DNA from 3 places in the Bradyrhizobium sp. 195 genome. Region 3 is predicted to be linked to each of the others. Evidence: riboswitches for the same ligand, from Rfam matches in the RefSeq annotation. Region 3 holds a riboswitch; each other region holds the start of a gene.

Region 1 (7,315 bases), 1.4 Mb from region 3:
ATCACGCAGTCCGGCGCGGCGCTGCCGCAACACGTTGTCTCACAACCAGTGACCAGCGAAGCGATCGTCGTCTCCAGGGCGCGCAGTTCGGCGATCTTCTTCCTGATCGAGCCGAGGTGCCTTTCCGCAAAACTCTTCGTGTCGCTGCAGGGCAGCCGCCGCTGAACCGATGCGACGATATCGCGCGTCGCGTCGATCGAGAAATCGAGATCGCGACAATGCCGGATGAGGTTGAGCGCCTTGACGTCTTCAACGCCGTAGATGCGCTGACCGCCTTGCCGCGCCGGCGAGGCCAGCAGGCCGATGCTTTCGTAATAGCGGATGGTGGCGACCGAGACTCCGGCCGCCTTGGCGAGGACGCCAATTCTCATGAAAGCTCTCACTTTTCGCTTGAACCTCAAGTGGCTTGAGGGCGTAGCGATCGGTTCCCTGACGCACAAGCATGAGGAGAATCACATGAGCGTTATCGGACCGTCCTGCAACCTGCCGTCGGAGACGTCAGGATGCGGCTGCACCGGCAAGGCCAAGCGAGGCGGCGGCAAGGCTGCCGGCGCAGCAGCACTCACGACCGCGGCCTTGGCTGCGGCCTGCACGGCGTGCTGCGTGCTCCCCTTCACATTGCCCGCCATCGTGCTCGCCGGTGCCGGAAGCCTGATTGCCGTCCTGGACCATGCGCACGGCCTGATGACGATATTGTCGATCGCCGTAGTGATCGGCGCCTGGATCTGGATCGCTTGGCGAGCGCGGACGACCGGCTCCAGGATTCGATCGTCGGTGCTGGCTCTCATGGGCGCCGCGACCATCCTGACTGCGACGGCCGCGCTATGGCCGGTCATGGAGCCAGCGGTGTTCCACGCGCTCGGGGTCGCCAAGAAGCCGAGGCCGCCAGCGAGTTGATGGACACAATCACGATCTTCGGGCTGCTGTCGGTCAGCGCGATGCTGCTGTTCTACGCGCTCGAGCCGCGCGGGCCGCATTATGTGCTGGCCTTCGCGGCGGCGTGCGCGCTCAGCGGGATTTACGGCTTTCTCCAGGGCGCCTGGCCGTTCGGACTTGTCGAGACGGTCTGGACGGCGGTCGCCGTGCGGCGGTGGGCCAAGGTCCAAACTCCGGTCTTGTAGCCCGGGTGAGCGCAGCGATACCCGGGGATCCACTCGCTGGGATCCCGGATTTCGCTGCGCTCGATCCGGGCTACAAGAACAACTCAGGCCGACATTGCGCCCTTCCGGCCGAACGGATCGACCAGGCGAAAGATCTCGCACGCAGCGACGAGCCCGGCGAGCCAGACGGCGCAGGTCAGCCCGAGGCGCGTGACGATGGCGGCGGTGAAGGCGCCGTCACCGCCGAGGAACGGCGTCGCGGCGAGCAGCGCGATCTCGTAGGTCCCGTAGGCGGCGACGAGCGTGATCGCCAGCATCAGCGGTGTGCGGCCCTGCGGCAGCGTGCGGAGCACGGCCGACCCCACGGCAGTCGCGAGAAGCGCAGCGGCGCCGATGACAAAACCCCAGGCGATGGTGCTGCCATCGATCGGATAATGCAGCACGCCGTAACCGATGGTCTGGTTCACGAGCCAGGCGCCGGTGACGACGAGCAGCGCCGGGCGCACCGGCAGCATCGCCGCGGCAACGACGGCGAAGGCCGCAAACGGCGTTGCGCAGGCGAAGGCGAAACTTGCGAGCGCGCATGACGCCGTCAGCAGCGCAAAGCAGAACATCGGCGCAAGGCGCGGCGCGACCGGGTGAAGCCGGAAACGGTCGCCGTGGGACGGCTGGGTGTTGAGAGGCATGGGTCATCTCTTTCTCGTTCGGATGCTCATCCATTTCAGGGAATGTGATTAGAACGTGGCGCCGGCCTTGAGCAGGTAGGTGCGACCGGGCAGCGGATAGGCGCTGAAGCGGCCGTCCGTGAAGGTGCTTGCGATGGCGTAGTCGTAGTAGAGCGCATTCAGCGCGTTGTTGACGCTGAGCGACCAGAAGTAGCGCTCATACTGGCCGCTGAGTTTGAGGTCGATCGTGCCGTTGGCGGGAATCGGCTTCTGGGTGCCGGCCTGATCGTTGTCCATGCGCCGCTCGCTCCAGAAGCGCGCGGTGGCATCGAGCACCAAATAATTCTGCCAGATGTTCCAGGTGACGCCCGCACTCGCGGTGTAGCGCGACACCAGCGGCACGTCATTGCCGGCCCAGGCGCCTTCGCGGAAGACGGCGCGGGTGTAGGCCACGCCGGAGCGCAGCAGCAGAGCGTCGTTGACGCGATAAGACAGGCTGGTCTCCGAGCCGTAGCGGCGGGTCGGATCAAGATTGGTGTTGTAGAACAGGACCGGGTTGAAATGGACCTCGTTGGTGAGGTCCATCAGATAGAGACTGCTCTGCAACTGCAGCCCGCCGCCTTTGATACGCAGACCGCCCTCGATATCCCAAGAGGTCTGGGTCTTGAGCTGGAACGTTTGCGGGATCGCGGCGAAGGTCAGGGGATCGAACGAAGGCCCCGAGGACAGGCGCTCGTCCACGTCGGGCGTGCGGAACGCGCGCGCGGCGCGGCCGAACAGCGAGACCATGTCGTTGAGGCGATGCTCGGCCCCGAGATGCAGCGCATATTGGGTCTCGTTGCTCGTCAGCGGCAGCGCGCCGATGTCGGCGTTGAACGGCGCCGCCGGGTCGAAATTGTCGCGTGCCGCAAGACTGACGGTCTGCACCCGCGCGCCATAGGAGATGTCGGTCGTAGGCGCCACGCCCAATGTGTGCTGAAAATAGCCCGCAACCGTCTGCTGCCTGAGATCGTAATTGTGCCAGGAGGAGAGCCCCTGCCCGGCGCCGCGGTTCTGCTGAAAGCTCGCATCGTAATAGTCGATGCCGGTCAGGAGATGCGACGGCATGCCGAGCAGCAGGCTCTTCACGCTGAGCCGCGGCGTGATCGACCATGTCGTCAGATGGGACTCGACATAGGTCGACGTGAAGAAGGCCGGAACCGGCACCGGGCTGGAGAAGAACGCGCTCTGCTGCTTCTTGTCGCGCACGCCGCCGTCGACGATGAGATCGACGCCGTTGACGAGGGTCTTGGTGAAGCCCGCTGTTGCGCTAAAGCCCTGCTGGTTGGCGAAGTTGAACGGCGTGCTCGTCCCCCGCCGGTTGGCCGCGAGCTCGTCGAGGCCGATCGAGGGATCGACGGTGCGCCCGCCCGGCAATCGCAGCTCCTGATTGTCGCCCGTGACGGTGAGAAAAGCGGTCAGGCCCGGTGTCGAGTAATTGAGATTGCCGACGCCGTTTTGCTGGGAATAGCGATTGTTGTCGCGATAGCCATCGGTCCTGACGGCATTGCCATAGAACGAGGTCGACCACGGACCGGAACTGAGCGAGGTCGAGACGTTGCCGAGCCTGGCGTTGAACGAGCCGAAGCCGGCCTCGATGCGCGCGGTCACCGGCGGTCCGCCGACGCCGTTTTTGGTGACGATGTTGATCACGCCGCCGATGGCGTTGTCACCGTAGAGCACCGCTCCCGAATTGCCGCGCGTGATCTCGATACGCTCGATGGAATTGAGCGGGATGATGGAGAGGTCCACCTGTGCCATGTCGACGTCGTTCAGCCGCCGTCCGTTGACCAGCACCAGCGTGTTGGCGTTGGCAAACGCGCCGAAGCCGCGCAGATCCACGCTGGTCTTCGCGCCGATTTGACCGCCATAGAACGTCGTGATCTGGGCGCCCGGGGTCTGCGTCGCGATGATCTCGGCTAGCGTCTGCGACGGCGAATGCGCGATATCCGCGGCCGTGATGACGGTCGTGGCGGCCCCGACGATACCGCCGTTGCTGGCGACAGCCTCGGAGCCCGAGCCGGATGAGCCGGCGCCATTGCCTGCCGACGCGACATTCACGGTTCCCCGGCGCTTCGTCGGCTCGCCATCACCGATCGCCCTGGCGCGGGTGCGGTTCTGATCGTCGGGCTTGGTCACTTCGATCGGCGGCAGCTGCTCGGCAAGGGCCTGCTGGGCGAAGGCGGGGGATAGATCGAGCGAAGGGAGGGAAACGGACGCGAGCAGGCCGGCGCTGAGGCGCCCGGCGGCAGAGACAAGACGGGACACGGTTGTAGACCTCGGTATGACGTCAGTGGCACGTCACAGCGAACGAGGTTTCACGGCAGAGCAATGGATTGCTCCGGTGAAGCCAATGTCTGTACTCCCCGACCGACATCTTCGCGTGTGACCACGGCTGACGGCAGGTCTCCTGGCTCGCGGGTCGTTACCTTACGTCGCCTTCCCAGGACCGAGATTCCCAGTGGCATAGGACGAAAGATTCACCGCTTACAGTTGCGGGGGCAGCCGTGGCGTTGAGACAAATCCCCCGTTGGGACAATCCCGCACCACATTCCCTTTTGATCTCCGTGAGGAGAACCGTCACCAATCAACTTACGTGTCGTTCCGCCGGGGAGTCAATCGACCGGCGGCTGTTGTCACCGCCGTCAGGTCCGCCCTCGCAAACGCTGGGCCTGGGCCCAGGCAGCAGCGACGTCGCGAGGCGGAACATCGACGCGCTTGATCGGGGTCAATTCGCCGGAGGCCGAGACGATCGCGGTTTCCTCGCGGCGGCAGCGCGTGCAGACAAAGCGGACCTCGTGCGGGGACGCCCACCAGCTCGACCGCTTCACATTGGCCGCCATCGGCCAGGCATCGCAATGCGAGCACGAGACCAGAAATCGACCGGGATCGAGCATACCCATTTCCATCGGACTCCGCGTCCTGCCGCCTCCTTCAATGTTTAACCCAAGTGAATCGTTCCGGTGCCCCAGCACCGCCAGCTCCTGTTCCTTGGAAGCGGATATCTCAGGCTCGCCATTCCCAGCCGCCATAGGCGTCAGGATCTCAGCGCGCGCCCTTGAGGCTGCAAGAGGTCGTGCAGGTGACCGTGGTGCCGCGATCGCACGATTTGCAGGCATTGACGCACTGATTCATGTCGCGGGGGTTGTAGCTGTAGTTCCGCATCGGGCAGGCCGACGTCGAGCCGGTGATGTCCTGCTCCTGATCGCAGGCCGCCGTCATGAGCGCGAATATGATCACGGCAACGAGGCGCATGTGATTGCCCTGTCAAGCATGGCAAATGACACTCGCGAGGCTCGCTGCACTGCGGCGAACCCCGGCCTTCCAGCACGAGCCATCGCTCGCGTGCTTCAAGGATGCGCGCCAAACATTAAGAACGGATTGCAGCCGGCGTCAGGCAGCAGCCTTGGTCGCGATCGCCTGGCGCATGTCCGCCGCCAATTGGCGGTACTGCTCCGAAAGCTTCAGATAGAACTCGCGTTTGGTGCTGTCGGTGGCGAGCTTGGCAATCAGCTCGCATTCGGCGGTGAGCGTCTCGAACCGTTCCAGTCTGTTCTGAAGGTCTGTCATCGGCGTGTCCCCGTCAAACGCCTCAAGGACATCCAACCTAAGCCCGGGAAATAGGTCACGGCGAACATCGTTATCGAGTAGAATCAATTTTTGCGGTGCGGCGGCCTATTTGCTGTCCAGCCGCCAGGCGCCATCCCAGCCGGCGTCCGGCGGGTTGGCTTCGAATTGCGCGATGCGGCCGAGCATGGTGCGCGAGGGGCCGTCACCGGGGACGGCTTCGAGCGCCGCGTTGAAGGCAGCGCGCGCCTCATCGAACCGCCGGGCGCGATAGGCGGCGAGCGCTTCGGCATAGTGCGTGCGCAAGCTGCCCTGTGCGCCGGTGAGTGCACCTGCCCTCGCCATCACCTCGAAGATCGCCTGCGGTGCGCTCTGGCCGGCGACGGCCAAACGATCGATCTCCCGCAGTTCGAGCCGCGATCCGATCGCGTCAGCGGTTGCCTGCGAGATCAGGATGCGGGTGCCGTAGGCCTTGTTGACGGCCTCCAGCCGCGAGGCCAGGTTGACGGCATCGCCCATCACCGTAAAGCTCATCATCAATTCGGAGCCGATGCTGCCGGTCAGGACCTCGCCGGTGGCGATACCGATCCGCAAATCGCACGGCGCGGGCATGGCGCGGATGCCGAGCAGGTCGGGCAGCTGCTTCTGGAGCGCCGGCACCTGGTCGATCATTTCGATGGCGGCAAGGCCCGCGAGCAGCGCCTGCTCGTCCTCCTCGATGAAGGGCGGGCCCCAATAGGACATGATGGCATCGCCGATATACTTGTCGATGATGCCGCGATTGCCCCTGATCGGGCCGGACATGACCGTGAAATAGTGGTTCATCACCCTGACGAGGCCGCGCGGGGTCATGCCCTCGCTCATCGCGGTGAAGCCGCTCATGTCGCAGAACATGATGGTCATGACCCGGCGCTCGCCGTCGATCGCGACCTCCGGCCGATCGATCAGCCCCTGCACCACCTTGGGATCGATGTAGCGGCCGAAGGTCTCGCGGATGCGCTCGTTGTGCCTGAGCTGCTCGGTCATGCGGTTGAAGGCCGCGGCGAGCTCGCCGATCTCGTCCTGCGTCGAGACGGTGATGGTCTTGTCGAAGCGTCCCGCCTCGACCTCGCGGGTGCCGGCGAGCAGCAGCCGCACCGGACGCGTGATGCCGCTGGATACCAGGAGCGCAAAGGCAAATCCGACGATCGCCGCAAGCAATGTCACGACGCCCGAAATGACCATTGCCTGGTGCTGGCGGCTGATCACCTGCGATGTCGAGGCGAAGACCTGCGTCAGCATGTCGGCGCGGATCGCGTCGATCTTCCGGTTGAACTGGTCGCGCAACACGTCGATGTGCTCCAGCGTGCCGCGGGCCTCCACCATCTGTTTGGCGTCGACCTGCTTGACCAGCCTGCCGTGGTCCTCATTCAGATCGCGGCGCAGCTCGGTGACGGCCGTCTCTACCCGGATATCGATCCGCGCCAGCGCGGCATTGTCGGAGGGCGTCCTGGAATCGTCGATGATCGCGTTGATGAGCTTGCGCGCGGCCTCAGCCTCCTCCTCGATCTTGCTGTCCGATTGCTCGAACTCGCGCAGGCGTGCCGTATAGGCCTCCTCGTCCGACGGCGCCTCCATCTTGGTCATGACCATCCGCCGCAGCGCCAGCCCCCGCTCCAGCGAGCGGATGTTGGCGCGGGCCAGGTGGCTATAGGCCGGGATGTAGCGGTTGGTCAGCTCGTCAAGCAGGACGCCGACCTGGCTCGACATCACCATCGACAGGATCGCGGTGACCAGCATCAGGACGATCAATCCGAGGGCGATCCCGACGATCTTGCGCCGGATCGACTGGTTGAAAATCGGCATAGGCGCGGAGCAAAGGCTGAAAGGATGGATTGGGGGAACTCATACACCGATTTGGCGACGGGAACACGCGCAATCGGCCCCTGTGACGCTCAAAGCCGC
Region 2 (7,315 bases), 2.3 Mb from region 3:
GTCAGAGCTTCGGAAGTCGCGAGAAATCCATAGCTCCTGAAGCACACCGTACGCTCCGGCTGCTCTCACGGCCTGTACGGCCGAGGTGGCAGCGACCCCTACAATCTGCCCGGTGGCTTGTTCCTCGATGACAAAAATGAAGCCCTCTTCGGGATCCTGAATCAGGCGCAAAGCAGCCTGCTTCGCGCCTTCAAGGCTGAACTCTGGTCCGAGGCCACCTAATTCAGAAAGTAGCTTTCCGACGGCTTCTGCGATCGCGTTCTCATCTCCTGGCACGTCTTTGCGCAAAGCCGTGCCCCCGTGGGGCAGGCCTTGCGCTTCCGCGCCAACACGAACACCCGTCACGTTAGTCCCTCCAGTCCCTCTTGAGGATATCCATGCTTCAGAAGGATACAGAAAACGCAACTGAGAGCAACTATCAAGCTCGATAGGGAATAGGACGTCCGCACTCGCTATCAGCAACAGAGGTGAGGTAAGTGCAAGCTGTTGCCGTTCTAAGAATCGACTGCGGCTTGACCTGCTGCGAACTCATGATGGACTTCCTTCGATTGGAAAGGAAATCCACGAGACGGCCATTCGCGCGTGGGCAGGCCGGCCATGCCGATCAAACATTTCGTAAGAGTGATTTCCGATCATCACTCACGAGCGACTCGATTCAGTAGATCTTGCGGCATGGTAATCGCCGTGCCATAGGGCGCATCAGCTCGGCGCGTCCGAAGGTGAGATTCCCCACACTCGTGTGCGTCACTCGTACAAAGTTGCGCGAGGCGGGAGAGCTATCATACGCGTGCGCCCGACAAAATCGTCTGAACAACATCGCCAAAGATTTTGCACGCTAATGCACTATCTTAAGCTTACCTCGAAGAATCGAAAGATAATGGCAAGCACAGCTTGTTTTGGACCTTCGCTCCTCGTTTAAGGGACCGTCACGGAACGGGAGTGGTTGCAATGGAGCATGGGCAGGCCGAACTGGTCGGAGGGAAACCTGTAATCTTCGGACAGCGTAAGGTGCGGCCGCGAGCGTGCGTGGCCGTCGGCAAGCGGCATCTGCGCGCCTTTCTTCGGGATGTGCTGGAGGATATGGGGTTTGTTATCAGCGAATGCGGGACTGCTGACGAGCTGCCGCACGTACTCGGCACGGACTTCCCTGATCTGATCCTGCTCGGCATTGGCTCGGATCGCATCGAGCCTGGACGATTGCTCGAGATACTCGTACGCGAAGGATTTGCAGGCGGAGTGCTGGCGTTCGGCGCCCGCGAGTCGATCATCATGACGGCAGTGCAGCAGGTCGGGGGCGAATATGGACTTGCTATGCTGCCGCCGCTGAGGACGCCGTTTGCAGCCGAAACGCTGCGCGATCGGGTCGCCATGCTCTTGCCCAGAGAGCCGGCGCCCCGTCCCGCGGTCCATGTCGGAGAGGCCTTACACGCTGGCTGGCTTGAGCTCTGGTATGAGCCGAAGTTTGACGCGTGTACCCTCAGCCGCCGCGGCGCCGAGGCGCTTGTGCGAATGCGGCACCCGACCTGGGGCGTTGTTCCACCGGCCTATTTCATCCCGGAGGCTCACGATCCGCATTTTAGGGAGTTATCGCAGTTCGTGATCGACCGCGCGATCAAGGATTGGCAGTATCTTCTGGAGCAGCAAACTTCGATCGATCTCTCCATCAATCTCCCGGCAGCATTCCTGATTGACCCGCAAGCGGTACGCGATCTCTGTCAGCGCATGCCGTCGCACCCCGCTTTCGGCGGCTTGACGATTGAAATCGATAGCGAGGAAGCGATCCAGAACCTAGATCTCCTGATCGAGGTCGCGCGTGAGGTTCGCTTTCACAACATCGGCCTTGCAATCGACAATGTCGGCGCCAATTGGCCGCAGCTGATGGGGGTGGAAAAATTCCCGTTCATGAAATTAAAAGTGGACCGGCAGTACGTCGCCGGTTGCGGAAATGGGCCGCTGAAGCGAACGGTGTGCCGCCATATCGTCGATCTAGCCAAAGAGTACAGTGTGCGCACCGTCGCCGCAGGTGTGGAGAGCCACGCCGACCTGATCGCTGTGACCGAACTCGGCTTCGACCTTGCGCAGGGCCATCTGTTCGGAAAGGCCATGCCGCTGAAGCAATTTGCACAGTCATCTTTCAGCCCTGTTCCACTTCGTCCAAAATAGCTGCATGAGAAGTGGCTGAGCACGGCCAGGCAAAGCGTATCAGCGCTCGCCCGCACGCCATGCCTACTCGGCACCAGGCATGCGGCAATTAAATCGGTCGCTTAGCAAAGCCAGTATCGCTCCTCCCGGCGCAACTTTATTTCCCTCCGAAGCGACGCTGAAGCTTGTTGTAGCACAACCCGTTTTGGCACGCCTCCAGCGAGTCAATCCGCGGAGTTAACGTTGCAGCCGTGAGCGAGGCTTGCACAAAACCTCCAGTCAGGGCGTGTGACCGGAGGTTTGCCGAGGTCCGCGTAGACGTGCGTCGGCTCGCGGCTTTTAGTCGCGCCGCCGGTTTGGGAATCGTCGCGCGTCGCTTGCCCCGCGCTGCCGTGCCAGACAAACCAACGGAAGCTCGCAGCGGCCGAGTCGCGACTGCCTCTTGGAGTAGGGCCCGAGAGCTCGCATAGCTTGAAATTGAAGTTGCCCGTTGCTGTCGCAGATGCAACATGGTCTCAGACCCGGGACAGCACAATTGGGCAAATTGCCCATCATTGACCGCGTCTGTGTTTGGCACGGCATTTGAAAGGGATCGCCAATGGCATCGCTCGCCTAAGGAGTCGGAAGGCATGGCTTACAAGATCGTCGCTTCGCAATGCACCGTTTGTGGGGCATGTGAGTTCGAGTGTCCCAACGCGGCGATCAGCCTCAAGCGCGACATTTACGTTGTCGATGCCAAAAAGTGTACGGAGTGCGAGGGCCATTCCGACACGCCGCAATGCGCGGTGGTCTGTCCGGTGCCTGACACCTGTGTCCCGTCTAAGACAGCATAAGCAGCCCGCGTCCAGAAGGCTTCACCGCTCGATTTCGCGAACGAAGTAGTAGATGTCGAGCTTGAGGAGGCCGCCGACCGCGTGGGGCGATCGAGGTCGATCAACATCGTTATGACCTTAAGGCGCTGATCGACTCCGAGAAGCCCTCGAAGGGCTCTGTCAGAGGACACCGTCAAATTTGTCTCGAATAAAGAAGGCCGCCTCGATGCTCCAGTCGCCGCGTCGAGGCTTATCGTCGCTGGCTGACGAGCCAAGGGGAGGTGGAAGGGGCGTCATATCAAGATCGACTTGCAGGATATCTAAAGCTACGTCACGGCCGAAGCCGAAGAGACGGTCTCCTCGCGCGACGAGATCGGTCCGGAGATCCTGAAGACGTACGAGAAGCTCGGCATCCGCTTGCCCGTGGTCACCGTGCACGAGTGCATGGAGCGTAGAGTCATAGCACGATCCCGCCGCGCGCGCTCTCGCCGCTTACTCCAGTTTCGCAAGTCAGCGTGCATCCTGAGGTCCGGAACGGTTCCTGCGGTGTCGCGCAAGCCAACGTCCAGGCTGCACTATTCGCCAAGCGGCGACGGAGACAACGAGGCGCGCGCCAAAGTCGCTCAGCACGTGAGTGCCGGGCTCACCGAGGAGATCATCTTGACCCACGCCACGGAGGCGATCGAGCTCGCGGCTCGTCGTGGGGGCAGGCCGAACACAGGCAGTCCGACCTGATCATTCGTTCGATCCTGGAGCAATCCGGCCTTGGCAATTCCTAAGGAGCTGGCGCTGTCATCAAACGGATGCCGGCCGAGGATGATCGCAACTTCCTCACGGACGAGTTCGAGAAGCTGCTGACGGAAAAGTCCAGGCTTTGTCGCGATCACGCAGATGTCGAAAGCGCCGGGCGCGTTCGTTCTGCTCGCGGAGCTCATCCGACTACGCGAACAGGTTGTTGAGCGGACGCATTCACAAGCGGAGTCTCCACAGATCCACGTGTTTTCACCAGGCCGGGAGTAAGACCGTTGTAGCCTACCTGGTACAGCTCGCAATCGCTTGGGCAATATCGCAGCGACAGCTAGTAGGTTGACCGATCGATCCTCGTGCGCATAATGCCAGCCGTCGTGGTCTCCGGATTTCGTTTGATCCGGAGCTAAGAGGGAAACCGGTGCAATGCCGGCGCTGCCCCCGCAACTGTAAGCGGCGAGCCGCTGTCCAACGAAGTCACTGAAGCCCTGCGGCTTCGGGAAGGCCGGACAGCAGCGACGACCCGCGAGCCAGGAGACCTGCCTCGACAATATATCGTCCACGGGCGGGGTGTCCCGGTGTGCGCCAAGCAGCTGTCGCTCACGCGATATTCGCTGCATGCGTCCGCCATGGCCTTTGCCCCAATTATGGGGTCTGAGCTATGTCTATTCTTTCGCTTCCCGTTGCCACACTGGGGACGTCACGCATCGGCCCACGACGCGAACTCAAATTCGCGCTCGAGAGCTACTGGGCGGGAAACTCCAGCGAAGCCGAGCTCCTCGAGGCGGGGAGTGGACTTCGTGCCGCTAATTGGGCACGGCAGAAATCCTGCGGTGCGACCGTCATTCCTTCGAATGACTTCTCGCTCTACGACCATGTGCTCGATACCAGCGTAATGGTCGGCGCCATTCCCGACGTCTACGGCTGGACCGAAGGTCCTGTGTCGCTCAAGACCTACTTCACCATGGCGCGTGGCGCTCAGGACGGTGGTCACGCTCAGCGTGGGGCTGGCGTAGCCGCACAGGAAATGACGAAGTGGTTCGATACCAACTACCACTACATGGTGCCGGAATTTCACCAGGATCAGATCTTTAAGTATTCCTCTCGAAAGCCGATCGAGGAATATGAGGAGGCAAAAAGCCTCGGCTACCAAACGCGCCCCGTCCTAGTTGGACCAGTCACTTTCCTGAAGCTCGGCAAAAGCGCAAATCCCGCATTCAATCCGCTGTCGCTGCTTGATAGGCTCCTCCCAGTCTATGTCGATGTTCTCCGCGAACTAGCCTCGCGCGGTGCTGAATGGGTTCAGTTCGACGAGCCGTGCCTAGTGATGGACGTCGACGAAGCGTCGCGGGCGGCTGTCCGCCGGGCCTATGCTCATTTCGCAAAGGTTGTGCCGGCCCTTAAAATCATGCTGGCCACTTATTTCGGCGCTATCGGCGACAATCTTGAAACAGCCTTCGCCTTGCCCGTTGCCGGGCTTCATGTCGATCTGGTTCGGGCACCCGACCAGTTGGACGCAATTGTCGCCACAGCCCGCAGAGATCTCGTGGTCTCGCTAGGCGTCGTTGATGGTCGCAACGTCTGGCGCTCTAATCTTGCGGCGCTGCTCGACCAACTTGCCCCTATGGTCAAAAAGCTGGGCAGGGACCGTGTTCAGATTGCTCCTTCCTGCTCGCTGCTTCATGTTCCGATCGACATTGAGCTAGAGACCGATCTCGATCCCAATCTGAAGACATGGCTGGCGTTCTCAGTTCAGAAGATCAAGGAACTTTCAATATTGGGCAAAGCGCTGGCTGGCCATGCTGCCGAGGTGGCCGATGAACTTGCGCTTTCGGAGGACGCAGCCGTGACCCGCGAAACATCGCCCGAGACCCACAATGCGAATGTCGCCGGACGAATGGCCGCGATCGACGATAGCATGCGTCGCCGTCGCAGTGCGTTCACCCAGCGTGCCGACGTCCAGCGCGTCGCGTTCGCATTGCCGATGTTTCCAACGACAACCATCGGATCCTTCCCGCAAACGGTCGACGTCCGGAATGCGCGTGCGGCCCATGCGCGGGGAGCGCTGAATGACGCGCAGTACGAGCAGCTTCTGAAAGCGGAGACAGCCCGTACCGTGCAGTGGCAGGAAGATATCGGCCTGGACGTGCTCGTACATGGTGAGTTCGAGCGCAATGACATGGTTCAATACTTTGCCGAGCAGCTGTTGGGATTCGCTTTCACCAAGCACGGCTGGGTTCAGTCTTATGGGTCGCGGTACGTTCGTCCGCCTATCCTGTTTGGAGATGTTTCCCGGCCGAAGCCGATGACCGTTGAATGGTGGCGCTACGCGCAGTCTCTGACCAAGAAACCCGTCAAGGCTATGCTGACCGGACCGGTGACGATCCTGAACTGGTCGTTTGTCCGCGACGACATCTCGCGGAGCGAGACATGTCGTCAGATCGCTCTTGCGATTCGAGACGAGGTCATCGATCTTGAGGCGGCTGGAGCGACCATGATCCAGATCGACGAGGCTGCGTTGCGGGAGGGATTGCCGCTACGCAAATCGCAGTGGAGGAACTATCTCGATTGGGCAGTGGACAGCTTCTGCGTTTGCTCCTCCGCTGTCGCCGACGGAACTCAGATCCATACCCACATGTGTTATTCCGAGTTCAACGAAATCATCGATGCGATCGCAGCAATGGATGCTGACGTCATTTCAATCGAGACGTCGCGTTCTAAGATGGAATTGCTCGAGGCCTTCAAGAGCTACAAATATCCCAATGAGATCGGGCCCGGCGTCTATGACATCCATTCACCGCGCATTCCCGCAGCGGCGGAAATCAAGCAGCTGATTGTGTTGGCGCGGCAGCGAGTTTCCGATCGGCAGCTCTGGATCAATCCCGACTGCGGACTGAAAACTCGAAGATGGGAGGAGGTGCGTCCCGCGCTCATCAATATGGTGGCCGCCGCACGCGAGTTGCGGGCTGAGCCATGATGGTCCGGAGCGTTTCGCCAACGCGTTTGTGAACAAGATGCACGCGCTTTGGGGGCTTACGATGTCCTTGCGAGCTCCCAAAGTTCCCAGCGCCTCGGAATGCCGGCCGGCGTCGGCGGAGGCGGTCGCATACAGCCGGCGACAAGCTCGATTCTCGACCCGACGGCCGACAGCATGCCGGCGACGTCCGATCAGGTCACATATTGCGACGTCATTAACGCTCGAGGCGAAGCACAGCCCTACGTTTTCATTTATCCAAAACGTGGATGCGTCCCATCACAACAATCTATTTTACCGTCCTTACGGAACGTCATACGAAATTCGCGCCCTGGCACGCTCTTCGGGAAAGGTAATCGAGCGTTGTTGGTTTTTGGGGGCGTGCCAAATGCTGCTGCGCGACGGCAAACTGCCGCTTGTGTTTCAGGGCACGGCAGCCAAACCGCTTGCGCGAAGGATCCCAGCTCGATCAAGGCACTGCCGTCCCAACCGGACAGCGGGCGAGTGGTGGACAAGTCGTGAAGTTTCCGACAGGAGCGGAAGGCAAGCGGCTCCAGATTTCGCGCGGAGTGATATCCGCTTCTCCTTGTTTGACGGCGAATGCCCTCGCCGAAAATCGATCGCCGGTAAGTCCTCCCTA
Region 3 (7,315 bases):
CTATGTCGATTTGAAGTATCGGCAGGCGCTGGCGCTCTCGACGACCTATCAGGCCGGCGTGATCGCCTGGGTGGCGTTCTGGGCGCTCTATGGCTCCGGTTTTGCCATGAGCAACCTCGCTAACATCGCGGCGTTCGCGGCCTCCTATGCGCTGGTCATCGTGATCGAGCCGCTGGCCGATCTCGCCGTGCTGGCGCTGGCGAAGTCGCTGCGTGGCGTCACCGCGCCCGGCCTCGTCACCCCGCGCCTGCATAACGCGGCCTGAGGGGAGCGAAGGGCGGTACGCCGCCCTTCGCGCTCGCGATGCTCACGCTCTCCCTGATAGGCATCGGCTGCGGCGATCCCGACCAGCTCACGCGCGCCGCGATCCGCGCCATCAATGCGGCCGATCTCGTCCTGATCCCGCGCAAGGGAACTGCGAAGTCCGACCTCGCCGATCTCCGGCGGACGATCTGCGCGGACGTGCTCACCAGCGACAAGACTGAAATCGCCGAGTTCGATCTCCCCGTGCGCGACGCCGGTGAAGCGGATTACCGCAAGGGTGTGGACGATTGGCACGATGCAGTCGCCGCGACCTGGTCGCAGACGATCGCAAAACATCTTGCAGGCAAGGGCAAGGTCGCGCTGCTGATCTGGGGCGATCCCTCGCTGTATGATTCCTCGCTGCGCATTGCGCGTCGGCTCAATCCCTTGCCGAAGATTGAAGTCGTGCCCGGTATCACCTCGATCCAGGCGCTGTGCGCGGCGCATGCACTGCCCCTCAATGATATCGGCGAGCCTTTTCTGGTCACGACGGGGCGGCGCTTGCGCGAAGGCGGCTGGCCGCAGGGCGTCGACACCGTGGTTGTGATGCTCGACGGCGACACGGCGTTCCAGTCGCTAGATTCAGCTGGGATTCAAATTTATTGGGGTGCTTATCTCGGCATGCCCGACCAGATCATCATGTCCGGCGAGTTGGCCGAGATCGGCCCGCGCATCGTCGCGGCGCGGCAGGAGGCGCGCGCGCGGCACGGCTGGATCATGGACAGCTACATCCTCAAGCGCGCGCGTTAAGCGAGGCAGCATGCTCCCCGAATGGGTCTACCAAAAGTGCCCCGAGATCTCCGCGATCCATCGCGAGGCGGCAATCGCGCGGCAGGCGCAGCTGACAAAGCCGACCGGTGCGCTCGGCCGGCTCGAGCAGCTTGCGATCGAGCTTGCCGGCCTGCAGGCGACCGAGCAACCGCGCGCCGCGCTTGTGCCGATCATCATCTTCGCCGGCGATCACGGCATCGTCGCGCAGGGTGTCTCGGCCTATCCGCAAGAAGTGACCATCGCGATGATGGCGAATTTTGCCTCCGGCGGCGCCGCCATCTCGGTGCTGGCGCGCGAGCTTGGCTCCAGCCTGGAGGTCGTCGATGCCGGCACGCTGGCAGATGAGACGATGGCGGGCGTCGTCACCGTCAAGCCGCGCAAGGGCACGCGCGATTTCAGCGTCGAGCCTGCGCTCCAACCTGCGGAGCTGGCGTTTGCCTTCGAGGCCGGCCAGCGCGCGGTTGCGCGTGCGGCGACCAATCAGCCCGATCTGCTGATCTTCGGCGAGATGGGGATCGGCAACACCACGACCTCGGCGGCGATCGCGGCGAGCCTGCTTGGCGTGAGTGCCGAGGAAATCGCCGGCAGCGGCACCGGGGTCGATGCGGCCGGCCGCGCACACAAGGCGCGCGTGATCGATGCCGCGATTGCGCTGCATGGCGTTGCGGGTGCGTCGCCCGAAGAAATTCTGTGCGCCGTCGGCGGGCTCGAGATCGCAGCGATCTCAGGCGCGATCATCGCGGCCGCGCAGCGCCGCATCCCCGTGCTGATCGACGGCTTCATCGTGTCGGTGGCAGCGCTCGCCGCAGCACGGCTGAACCCGTCGTGCCAGCCGTTCCAGCTAGCCTCGCATCAATCGGCGGAGCAGGGGCACCGGCTGGTGCTCCGCGCACTGAACGTGCAACCGCTGATCAGCCTCGACCTCAGGCTCGGCGAGGGATCGGGCGCGGCCATCGCGCTGCCGCTGGTGCGCCTCGCCTGCGCGCTCCACAACGGCATGGCAACATTCGCGCAAGCCAACGTGCCTGACAGACCTAGCTGATCCGCTGGTTGACGGACACGACGCGCCAGCCGGCCGCGAGGCGATCGATCCGAGTCAGCGACAGCGGATCGATCACGAAGCGCAAGGCTGCTTGCGGCGTGAGATCTAGCGCGATGCAGAGCGCGGCGCGGATGGTGCCGGAGTGCACGACGAGGGTGGTCGATCCGGCCCCGATCCGCGACAGACCCAGCCGGACGCGCGCGACCTGATCCGCAAAACTCTCGCCGGCCGGCGGCCGTCCGCCAGCCGGATCATTCCAGAACTGCGCATAGGCCTCGCCGCCGGTCGCCGCGAGCTCGTCGTGCCGATGGCCGGTCCAGTCGCCGAAATCCTGCTCGCGGAATTCACCGATCAACTCCGGTTCGAGCCCCAGCGCGCGCGCAGTCTCGACCGTGCGCCGCGACGGGCTGGCATAGCTGGCGGCGCTCCCAGGCAGCCGCTGCCGTAGCGCCTCCAGCTGCGCGCGATCGCCGAGATCGGCCGGCGCGTCGGCCGCGTGGATGGCGCCTGTTACGCCCGCGACGGGTGCGTGTCGTATCAGCCAGAGGAAGGTCTCGCCTTCCATGCTCGTCTCCAAGGAAGTTGGTCGTTGTGGCCATAACGCCGCAACTCGCACATTGACTCTGTCCTGATGGTAATCCTAGATGCTCGCGACGGTTTCCCCGAGAGGGGATGAAAAGGGAATGCGGTGCGGGGACGTTGTCCCCAATGCCGTGGCTGCCCCCGCAACTGTGAGCGGCGAATCTTGCGTCACGAGCCACTGGGTATCTCGGTCCCGGGAAGGCGATGCAAGGTACTGACCCGCGAGCCAGGAGACCTGCCGTCAGCCGTGGTCACACGCGAAGATGTCGGTCGGGGAGTACAGGCATTCGGCTTCATCGGACGGCTGCAGGGCCAAAAGGTGAGACCTCGTTCGCTGTGACGTGCCACTGACGTCATACCGAGGTCCAAAGCCGTGTCTTCCATCCGTATTGTACGACCGCGAAAATTCCTGCTCGCCTCCGCTGCGCTCACATCCTTTGCCGCTTTTGATCTGCCCGCTGCGCTGGCGCAGCCGGCGCGCGAACCGCTGCCGCCCGTCGAGGTATCGCCGGCCCAGTCGCGCAAGCAGGCCAAACCGGCGGGCCGGGACGCGCAAAGCCCGCGCCGCGCGGCCGCACGCAGGCCGGCGACTGCATCCGCGGCGCCCAAGCCCGCCATGCCGGCTGCGACGGTACAAACGCCGCTCAACACCAATGCCGTGGCCGAAAGCGCCTCGCGGCTCGGCCTGACGGTGCGGGAGATACCCGCAACGGTCGAGGTGATCTCCGCCGAGACCATGCGCGAGCAGGGCTATCGCACCGTGTCCGAGACGGCGCAGGGCGCGGTCGGCGTCACCTCCGGCGACAACCCGGCCGAGCCCGCGGCGTTCTCGATGCGCGGCTTTACCAACAGCCAGATCAACATCCTCTACAACGGCATCAAGATCGGTCCGCAGAACATGACCTCGCGGATCACCGACACGGCCAATCTGGAAGCTGTTGAATTCTTGAAAGGCCCGGCCTCGCTGATCTCGGGCGAGGGCGCCGCCGGCGGTGCGATCAATTTCGTCACCAAGGCGCCGCACACCGGGCCTGTGCGCAACGAGGCGGACTTTTCCTGGGACTCCCTGAACTCGTTCCGCGCGCATTACGGCTCGGGCGGCAGCACCAATGTGCAGGGCCTGGACTACCGCTTCGACATCAGCCGCTCCTCGCTCAACGGCTTTGCCGATGACACCAACACCAAGACGCTGGACGTGTCGGGCCAGCTCAACTACCGCATCTCCGACAGCCTCAAGACCTGGGGCGCGGTCGAGTATCGCGAAGACCGCTCGAAGGCCTATTGGGGCGCGCCGCTGGTGCCGATTGCCTTCAGCGGCTCGCATGCGACGACGGGGATCGTTTCCGGAAACTATATCTCGAACTACAACAAAACAAATCTCGGCGCGGTCACCATCGACGACCGCACCTTCAACACCAACTACAACGTCCTCGACAACCGCAACGTCGCACAGGAGGTGTGGCTGCGCGGCGGCTTCGAGCTGAAGCTCGCGCCCGACCTGACCTTGAAGAGCCAAGCCTATGGCTATGGGGCGGAACGGAGCTGGTTCAACAATGAGGTCGAGGCGTTCAACTCCGGGACGAACCTTGTCGATCGCGAGCGCTTTTATGTCGCGCACAGCCAGCGCCTCGTCGGCAACATCACCGATCTGACCTGGGACGCGAACATCGCAGGCTTCGACAACCGCCTGGTCACGACGTTGTCGTCGAGCTATCTCGATTTCGTCAGGCCGGGCGCGGCAAACTTTCCGTTCGATAACGTCTCGCTCGTCGATCCCAACCGTGGCTTCTACGGCACGCTCACGACCAAGCAGCAGACCGCGCGCATCGACAACGAGGCGCTGTCGTTCGAGGACCGGCTGAAGCTGACGCGGACGTTTGCGCTGGTCGGCGGCCTGCGCGTCGAGCATATCGGGCTCGATCGCAACTCGACTGACGCCGCCGGTATCGTGAACGCTGGCTTCCCGTACACGAAGGACTGGGCGCCCGTAACGGGGCGCATCGGCTACACTTGGGAGGCCGTGCCCGGCCTGACCTTCTTCAGCCAGTACGCCACCGGCGCCGATGTCTCCGCCAACAATATCTTCCTGCTCGGACCCACGCAGCCGCTGGATCTCACCACCGCGCGCACCTACGAGACCGGCGTCAAGCACCTGTTCTGGGACAACAGGGCGGAGTGGTCGTTCTCGGCCTACGATATCCTGCGCAAGAACGTCTATGCCGCCGCAGGCGGGCAGGCGCTCAACATCGCCGGGCGGCAGGAATCCAAGGGCGTCGAGCTTGCGGCGGCCATCCGTCCGATCGATCCGCTGCGGCTGTGGGGCAATATCGCCTATGTCGATGCGCGCTATGACGACTTCAATTTCGTCGGCGGCTCGTTCTCCGGCAACACGCCGCCGAACGTGCCGCGCATCGTCGCCAATGCCGGCGCGTCCTGGCGCTTCTTCACGCCCTGGCCGGTCGAGCTGGGCATCACCGGCCGCCATGTCGGCGACCGCTACAACACCGACGCCAACACGGTGACGATGAAGGCCTATACCGTGGCAGACGTCTACGCCTTCGTCGACATCCCCAAGGCGGTGTTCAACGCCGTCGACCAGGCCCGCCTGACCTTCCGCGTCCGCAACATCACCGACAAGCGCTACGCGATCTGGGGCGATCCGTTCTATCCCGACCAGATCCTGCTCGGCGCGCCGCGCACCTATGAGCTCTCGGCCGCGTTCAAATGGTAGGGCACTGAACGCATGATGAGCGCGATCATCCTGCTGCACCGCTGGCTCGGGATCGCGTTCTGCCTGCTGTTCGCGATGTGGTTCGCGACGGGAATCGTGATGCACTTCGTTCCGTTTCCGTCGCTGACGGAAGCGGAGCGGTTTGCCGGCCTCGCGCCGGTGGAACGCGCGCAGGTTCGCATGGCAGTCCGCGATGCGGTCGCCGCCAGCGCAATCAAGGATGCCGTGCGCGTTCGGCTGATCCAGCGAAGTGACGGGCCGGTCTATGTCGTCTCCGGCCCGTCGCATCTGCGCGCGGTCCGCGCTCTCGATGGACAGGACGCCCGGGTGACGTCTTCCGATGTCGCGCTCGCCATCGCGCGGGATCACGCCCGCAGCCGCGGGCTCGACGCCCCACGCGTAACGATGCTCGCGCAGGCGGATTACGATCAGTGGACGGTGCCAAACGGCTTTGATCGCCACCGGCCACTGTTTCGCGTGGCCCTCGGCGATGCCGCCGGGACGGAGGTCTATGTCTCCTCGCTCACTGGCGAGATCGTCCTGGATACGACGCGAAGCGAGCGGGGCTGGAATCTCGTCGGCAGCGTGCTGCACTGGATCTATCCGACGGTGCTGAGGAGCAATTGGGCGCTGTGGGATGGGGTGGTCTGGACATTGTCGCTGCTGGCATCGATTGCGGCGATGCTTGGCGCTCTGCTCGGGATCCTGCAGATCAAGGTGCGCGGACGCCGTATGTCCTCACCTTACCGCGGGTGGCACGCATTGCATCACATCCTCGGCCTTGCGGCGACAATGTTCGTGCTGACCTGGATATTCAGCGGCTGGCTCTCCATGGATCATGGCCGGCTGTTCTCGCGCGGGCAGCTGACCTCGGCGGAAGCGGGCGTGGTGTATGCCGCGCCGGATTGGGCGGCTGCCTCGCCGCTCGACCGGCAGCCGATATCGTCGTCGGCCCGGGAGATTGAATGGTTCGCCTTCAACGGCAATGTCTATCGACGCGACCGGATCGCTCTCGGCAGCCAGACTCTGGTCAAGGCCGCGGAGACGCCCAATGAGGGATACGCCGGCTTCCTCGGCGCGCGCGACATCCAGGAATTGGCGACGCGCCTCGCCTCGGGCTGCGCTGCACCGTCCGTTGTTGCCGAGAGCGACGACTATCCCGCTCGATCCGCCGTCCAAGGCGCGCCGGTCTACCGATCGCGCTGCGGCGACCTCTGGTTCGACATCGACGGCGCCGACGGCAATTTGCTGCAACGGCTGGATGCCTCGCGGCGCGCCTATCGTTGGGTGTACGGCGCGCTGCACACACTCGATTTCCCGATCCTCATGGCGCGCCCGCGTCTGCGCGATGCCCTGATCGTCGGACTCTGTGCGCTAGGGTTCGCGTTCTCCATGACCGGCGTCGTCATCGGCTGGCGGCGCTTGCGGCGCTCCCTGACAGCCTGACCCCGGGCGATCCAGCCACGGTCACAACGTGCGGCGGGTCTTTGAGGCTTGGCCGGTTCAAATGGCGGTGAGATCCTGCTGGCGAAGGCCCGGTTAGTGGCATACCATTTGCAAGCCAATGGGCTCTGGTTTCACCTGCCCTTGGCCAACGATGGCCGGCATCACGGCATTACTGGGAGGACTTCATGGATCGCAGGACCGTATTGAAGGGACTGGCGGGCGCGGGCGGTCTGGCATTGACCGGCGTCTCGGCCCCGGCCATCGCGCAAGGCGCATCGGCCCGCACCCTGCGCTTCGTGCCGCAGGCTAATCTTGCCAATTTCGATCCGATCTGGGGCACGCAATATGTCGTGCGCAATGCCGCCGCGCTGGTCTGGGATACGCTCTACGGGATCGACGCGCAGTTGCAGCCGCAGCGGCAAATGGTCGAGTCCGAGGAG

What was found. Region 3 has a riboswitch for cobalamin ahead of IVB26_RS15590 (TonB-dependent receptor). Riboswitches for the same ligand answer to the same signal wherever they lie in the genome.
Region 1: linked by a shared signal. The riboswitch ahead of IVB26_RS22110 (TonB-dependent receptor) and the one ahead of IVB26_RS15590 (TonB-dependent receptor) in region 3 are both predicted to bind cobalamin.
Region 2: linked by a shared signal. The riboswitch ahead of metE (5-methyltetrahydropteroyltriglutamate--homocysteine S-methyltransferase) and the one ahead of IVB26_RS15590 (TonB-dependent receptor) in region 3 are both predicted to bind cobalamin.

Annotation. Positions count from the first base shown of each region.
Region 1 covers NZ_CP082161.1:4,764,787-4,772,101, forward strand. The annotation lists gene IVB26_RS22090 (MerR family transcriptional regulator) at 1-371, opposite strand, end outside; gene IVB26_RS22095 (hypothetical protein) at 457-897, shown strand; gene IVB26_RS22100 (hypothetical protein) at 897-1,121, shown strand; gene IVB26_RS22105 (hypothetical protein) at 1,205-1,786, opposite strand; gene IVB26_RS22110 (TonB-dependent receptor) at 1,835-4,072, opposite strand; cobalamin riboswitch at 4,188-4,401, opposite strand; gene IVB26_RS22115 (hypothetical protein) at 4,450-4,701, opposite strand; gene IVB26_RS22120 (hypothetical protein) at 4,850-5,059, opposite strand; gene IVB26_RS22125 (hypothetical protein) at 5,198-5,374, opposite strand; gene IVB26_RS22130 (adenylate/guanylate cyclase domain-containing protein) at 5,480-7,216, opposite strand.
Region 2 covers NZ_CP082161.1:1,122,173-1,129,487, forward strand. The annotation lists gene IVB26_RS05245 (GNAT family N-acetyltransferase) at 1-345, opposite strand, end outside; gene IVB26_RS05250 (EAL domain-containing response regulator) at 949-2,163, shown strand; gene IVB26_RS05255 (4Fe-4S binding protein) at 2,772-2,975, shown strand; gene IVB26_RS42985 (hypothetical protein) at 3,281-3,415, opposite strand; gene IVB26_RS05260 (hypothetical protein) at 3,578-3,841, opposite strand; cobalamin riboswitch at 4,063-4,262, shown strand; gene metE (5-methyltetrahydropteroyltriglutamate--homocysteine S-methyltransferase) at 4,363-6,678, shown strand.
Region 3 covers NZ_CP082161.1:3,398,081-3,405,395, forward strand. The annotation lists gene IVB26_RS15570 (energy-coupling factor ABC transporter permease) at 1-265, shown strand, start outside; gene cobF (precorrin-6A synthase (deacetylating)) at 304-1,053, shown strand; gene cobT (nicotinate-nucleotide--dimethylbenzimidazole phosphoribosyltransferase) at 1,064-2,116, shown strand; gene IVB26_RS15585 (histidine phosphatase family protein) at 2,109-2,681, opposite strand; cobalamin riboswitch at 2,754-2,955, shown strand; gene IVB26_RS15590 (TonB-dependent receptor) at 3,072-5,429, shown strand; gene IVB26_RS15595 (PepSY domain-containing protein) at 5,442-6,875, shown strand; gene IVB26_RS15600 (ABC transporter substrate-binding protein) at 7,061-7,315, shown strand, end outside.